Regions from separate parts of the Clostridium sp. DMHC 10 genome, predicted to be linked through region 2. Evidence: riboswitches for the same ligand, from Rfam matches in the RefSeq annotation. Region 2 holds a riboswitch; the other holds the start of a gene.

Region 1 (3,217 bases), 630 kb from region 2:
GTCCATCAAACTCTGTAAAATATATTCCTTGCCATATTCCAAGTTTAAGCTTTCCATCTTCAACAATTACTGTGCAACTTGCTCCCATAAGTGATGACTTTATATGTGCATGCGAATTTCCTTCTGCATGCTTATAATTCCAATCTATTGGAAAAACCTTATTCAAAGTTTGTATTATATCACTAGCAACATCTGGATCTGTATTTTCATTTATAGTAATTCCCGCCGTAGTATGTGGACAAAATACAGTCAAAGTGCCATTTTGTACTTTACTTTCCTTTAACGATTTTCTAACCAAGTCAGTTATGTCTAAAAACTCTTCATTTTTATAAGTTTTTAATGAATACTCAAATAAATTATTCATACAACATACCTCCATATTCAATAACCCTTAGATTTATGATTTATCTTTTTAATGTTTCAAAGCACTATTTCTCCTATATTGCCTTTTCCTTTAAGAATTCTACGAACCTACTTAAATCTTCTTTATTTGAAAAAGCTGCTTGTGCCCTCTTAGGACTTCCACCACCTCTACCATTAAATCCTTTTATATTTTCTTTGAATATTTTTTCCACACTGTACACTATCAATAGCATTTTGTGCAAAAATAATTCTGTTGTCTTTACCTGATGTCAATATGACAACTGCTTCTTCATCCTTTAAACAATCATATATACTCTCTATAAAATCAAAATCCCTATCTTCATAATGTGCCGATATAAGTTTTGAATGTGAAGATTTTAAAAGCTTTTCTGATTCTATTTTAGCTTCATTTTTTTTATACTCAGAAACTTCTTTTCTAAGGTTCATGATCTCTTCATTTTGAGAATTCACTCTATCTACTAGTTTATCTTCCTCTGTCGAAAATAACTTTTGAAGCTTACTTATTATGTCGTGTTCCTTCATAACGTGTTTAAGCGCTCTTTCTCCACATTTGAAATAAACTCTTGTCATTCCTTTATACTTTTCTGTTTTTAATACTTTTACTATTCCTACTTCACCTGTTCTAACAACATGTGTTCCACAACATGCACTGTAATCAACATCACCAAGCTGAACTATTCTTATCCTACCCTCTGCTTTTATAGCTTTTCTAAGAGGAAGTTTTTTCGCCTCATCCTTGCTCATAAAATAAGTTTTTGTAGGTACATTCATATAAATATAATTATTTACTTCTTCTTCAACCTTTTGAACCATAGATTCATTTACTTCTTCCATGTCTATATCAATTGTTATGTAATCTTCGCCCATATGAAAGCCACAGTTAACTCCCTTATACAATTTAAAAAATGCTGCAGATAAAAGATGTTCTCCTGTATGCTGTTGTATATTATCTCTTCTCCTAAGAAAATCGACCTTACATTTTGCTATTTCGCCATCAGGTTTTGTATTCATAACATGATAAATTACATCATCCTTTTCGCGAACATATTCAACTGGCATTCCATTTATAGTACCTAAATCACAAGGTTGACCACCACCTTCAGGGTAAAAAGGTGTTTTATCCAAAACAACTTCATACTTATTATTTTTTTCTATTATGTCTAATATCCTTCCTTCTCCCTCACACACGTAAGGATCATCATAAAACATTTTTTCAGTCATAAAATCATCTCCAAAACATTTTCTTTATTAATACCATTTTAGAGTATTTATTTCTACTGTGCAAGAAAAAGAAAATTTTACTTGAATTAATAGGAAAATAAGTATATAAAATCAAATGAAATTAATCTATATTTTTGTTGTTTTAAAAATGTATTTACTTATTTACCATAAATACTCCATAGTTTTACCACAAAGTATATGTTAGAATGTCAACTATACTTGCCGAATCTTCTAAACGAAGTACGGGGGATCACATTTGGGTGAATCCTTTAGAACAATATACAATAAACTAATAGTCAATAAGAAAATTTCAAAAGTTTTCTTATTATTTAACTATATGTTCCTAAAGGTAGGGTGCCTTCAACCCGAACCCGCAAGCTAACCTCGGAGGCAAAATAGAAGGAGGATACTTATGAATAAATTAAAATTTTTAGCTATTGGTGCTTTTATAGCCATAGCCGGAGCAAATTCAAGCAATGTACATGCTGCAACTTACAGTGTTAAAAGTGGAGATTCTCTTTACACCATAAGCAGAAGCTACAGTACAAACACAAATTACCTAATTGGTTCTAATAATTTAGCTAGCAGCACAATATATCCTGGACAAACTATCAAGGTTCCGGATACCGTTTATACAGTTAAAAGTGGAGATTCTCTATACCTTATAGCACATAAATTTGGTGTAACCTTAAATAATCTTAGATGGGCAAATAATATATGGTCAGATTACATTTATGTTGGACAAGCCTTAGCTATTCCTGCTAGAAGTAGTTCACAAGTTTCAGTATCACCTTATGTAATCTCATGTACAAGTTCCGAAGTTGATTTGCTTGCAAGACTTATAAATGCAGAAGCCGGTGGTGAAAGCTATACTGCAATGAAAGCAGTAGGAGCAGTAATAGTCAATAGAGTTAAAAGTGGCACCTTCCCAAATACTATTACAAAAGTTATCTATGATACTCAATATGGATACTATCAATTTACTCCAGTTGCAAATGGAATGATAAACAAGTCTGCAACTACAGATTCACTAAATGCCGCAAAAGAAGCTCTTAGAGGCGCTGATCCAACAAATGGAGCTTTATACTTCTATGATAATACTGCAACAAATACATGGCTTAGATCAAAACCAGTATCCTTAATCTCAGGGAATTTAATATTTGCATTCTAATATATATGGTTATCGACTCAACTATTAAGTTATACATGTCTCATAATGCCCAGAACATGGCGTTTTGAAACATGCATAACTTAAGTTTCGGTACGGTAACCCTTTAGTGAAACTACTGTAAAACTCAAACTATATATGTACCAAAATACCAATTTTCAAGGGATTATGGTGTATATATAGTTTGTAGTTAAGCTAGTTTCACTATAGATGTTTTTTTCTAGTTTACAAATATAATTGCACAATTTATAGTCTTAAAAATAAACGTTTAACACAGCTAATTCCAGAGGATAAAAGCCCTCTGGAATTTTATTTTATACATACTTTCATTAAAATAAAATTTATTAGTAATATTTCTCTTGAAGTAATTGCAAAATAATGATATAGTATAAGTGCAACCGCTTGCATTGATTATAATTTAAATAACTATTTCAAAGAAGGTGA
Region 2 (3,217 bases):
TGTGGAACTTAAAGATAAATTTAAGGAACATATAGATAAGATGGGTATATCTATAAATGTAGAAAAAGTAAATACCATATATGCTATGGGTGAGTATTTTTCAATTATGACAAGCAAGGAAAATTATGAGGCTAAAACTGTGATACTTGCTCTTGGAATGGAGCACACAAAACCGGTAAAGGGAGAAGATATACTTCTTGGAAGAGGTGTAGGATATTGTGCAACTTGTGATGCACCACTTTACAAAGACAAAATTGTTACAATAATAGGTTATAATAAAGAAGCTGAGAGTGAAGCAAATTATGTAAGTGAAATTGCAGCCAAAGTATACTATGTTCCTATGTATAAGGATGAGTATGGGCTTAACTCAAATATAGATATAGTAAAAGATTCTCCAGTTGAAATTACAGGACAAAATAAAGTAGAAAAGTTAGTTTTAAAAGCTGAAGAGATAGTTACGGACGGAGTTTTTGTACTAAAAGATAGTGCACCTCCAGAACAGCTTGTTCCTGGACTTCAAATGGAAAATAAACATATTAAGGTTAATAGAAAAATGGAGACAAATATCAAAGGATGCTATGCAGCAGGAGACTGCACTGGAAAGCCTTATCAATATATGAAAGCAGTTGGTGAAGGTCAAGTTGCTTCACTTAATGCAGTAGACTATTTAAATCAGAGTAGAGAGTAAAGATTAGAGAGTAAAGTTAAGAATGAACTTCTGAACTCTACTCTCTACTGTATTTTTAAGGTACTACAAAGAATACGTGTTTGCCTATAATTTTTATATTGTTCTTTTTTATATTATTCATCCATGAGGATGTTGATAACTGTGGATTATAAAAGTAAATTGCTTTTGGAGTAGGATCTTTTCCAGATAAGGCATCAAATACAGCAGAGTAACATTCTTTATTTGGTGTCACTGGTATATCTCCATCCCTAACACATGAAAAAGCATACTTTTGTTTAACGACATCTGTAACTGATTTTGGAAACTGAGGATTTTGAAGTCTGTTTAAAATTACAGATGCAACTGCAACTTTACCCTCATAAGGTTCAGAGCAGCTTTCAGCATATACAACCTTAGCCATTAAATCTACATCTTTGTTTGTAATGTAAATAGATTGACCATTAAAATTAAAAACCTGTACCGCATCGACCTTCTCTTCATATAAATTTTTTGCATTAGTATTGTTTTGAAAATGTAAAAGTTTATACTCTTTTGAACCCTCCTTAACTGGCGAAAACGCTTTTGCATAATTTGGGAATAAAAAACTTCCCATAAAAACAAATAATACAATAGCCCAAAAAGTTTTTCTCATTAAATTTCCTCCTTTTATTTACGAGGTTAGCTGACGGGTTCGGTAAAGGCATAACCTACACATAAATGTGATTCACCCCAAAACATGGTTTCCCCGTTTTTGTTAAACTTAGGCTATTGATATTATGCACAAAAATAAAAAAATAATTCATAAGTAAAATAAAATAAAGAAAATTTATTTATTTTTTTCTGAAATGTATTTTTTTCAAAAGCGTTATAATCTCTAGTGGTCTTCTTAAAAGCATCCCTAGCTTCCTTGTAAATGTCATTTATATCGGAGGAAGAAACACTGGCGTCTTTTAAATTTGACTCGTAATTTAGTGCAGAAATAAAGTTGTTAATATAAGAAACATAATCATTTAAAACTAAATTGAAGTCTTTGTAAATATCAATCCTATTTGAAGGAACTGATAAATTTTGAAAATTGTTTTCTAGATTTATAAATTCAGCATCATTTTTGTTTATTTTGTCAAATGCATAATCATAGCTTATGATTTTTTTACGAGTTTTAGTTGCATAATCTGAAAAATCGGTTCTTATAAGATTAAATTGAGTGCATATAGCATCCATAGTGTTATCAAAATCACTGCTCATGGAAAGGCTAAAGTTTTTATCAGTTTTATTTCTCTTTCTTATTGTAAAGTAAGTTTGAAAAGAGTCTATAAATTTTAAAGTGTTATCCGGAAGAGAAAATTTTTCATTGTTTATTGTAATTTTTGAATAGTATTTTGTTGATAAATTCTTGTATGTATTAAGTGAGTTCATTGAAGCATCAATATCTGGAGCATCTGGATTATTTGCACAGGCTTCAAGCTGTTTGTATAATAGAATGTTATTCTTAATGCCATTTTTTAAATTAAAGATTAAAGTTTTATACTTATCATTTATGTTTAACTTTGACAGCTTTGAAGCTTCTTTTGTTAATGCAGTTGATATTTTTTTTATATCTTTTCCAGTTTGTTTTGAATCAAGTTCCTTTGAATTTAAACTAGCTGATTTTTCATTTGCTTTTTTTATTTCATCGGTTATTGTTACTATAGCTTTTTCACTGGAAGTGTATTTATTTAAATTAAACAGACTATAAACTATAAAAATTGTTAAAAATACTATTGCAAGTAAGGAAAGTATGTACAGCAGTATTTTTATTTTAGCGGATTTAATATTCACAATAATTACCTCCTCAAAAAATATATATATAAGATTATATGAATAATAAACTTGCAAATTACACTTTGAAGAAAATTAAGAAGGTAATTCGAAATTGTAAAAGGTTTTTAAATAATAATATATATATACTATAATAACTTTTGGTAGTGTATAATTATATTTAAGGAATAATAACTGAATTGTTTAAACTGTATTTAATAAGATTTTTACAAATGTACTTTATACTAGGAGGTGAGAATATGGAATTTATAGATATTGTAAACAGTGCAGTTAGGGGAATAACTATTTGGTCCGTAATGGATATTATCGTGGTATCATATATTTTTTATAAAGGTTATATGCTTATAAAAGAAACAAGGGCAGTACAGCTTTTAAAAGGAATACTTTTAATTATACTTTTAATTCCAATAAGTGATTTATTGCATCTCACAATGTTAAACTGGATATTACAAAGAACAATAACAATAGGTGTTCTTTCTATAATAATTATATTTCAACCTGAGATAAGAAGGGCACTTGAGCAGCTGGGAAGAACTGCTTTTAATGAATCTCATATACTTGAAAATGAAAAGGAATATGAAAAACTAATAGATGAAATTGTAAATAGTGTTGGAAACTTAGCGGAGCAAAAGACTGGAGCACTTATTATAATAGAGCAGAAGACAGGATTAGAAGATATAATAAGTACGGGAACAAAAATAGATGCATTAGTTTCATCGGCACTTTTAGAAA

Evidence for each region. A riboswitch is a leader RNA that binds a small molecule or an ion and turns the genes downstream of it on or off. The one in region 2 is predicted to bind cyclic di-AMP.
Region 1: linked by a shared signal. The riboswitch ahead of AGR56_RS09930 (cell wall hydrolase) and the one ahead of AGR56_RS13125 (cell wall hydrolase) in region 2 are both predicted to bind cyclic di-AMP.

The regions. Positions count from the first base shown of each region.
Region 1 covers NZ_LGVB01000015.1:1,641,464-1,644,680, reverse strand. The annotation lists gene AGR56_RS09940 (secondary thiamine-phosphate synthase enzyme YjbQ) at 1-364, opposite strand, end outside; gene AGR56_RS21770 (hypothetical protein) at 438-575, opposite strand; gene AGR56_RS09935 (alanyl-tRNA editing protein) at 538-1,605, opposite strand; cyclic di-AMP (ydaO/yuaA leader) riboswitch at 1,816-2,013, shown strand; gene AGR56_RS09930 (cell wall hydrolase) at 2,018-2,776, shown strand.
Region 2 covers NZ_LGVB01000015.1:2,275,109-2,278,325, reverse strand. The annotation lists gene AGR56_RS13130 (NAD(P)/FAD-dependent oxidoreductase) at 1-688, shown strand, start outside; gene AGR56_RS13125 (cell wall hydrolase) at 744-1,319, opposite strand; cyclic di-AMP (ydaO/yuaA leader) riboswitch at 1,323-1,440, opposite strand; gene AGR56_RS13120 (hypothetical protein) at 1,442-2,485, opposite strand; gene cdaA (diadenylate cyclase CdaA) at 2,725-3,217, shown strand, end outside.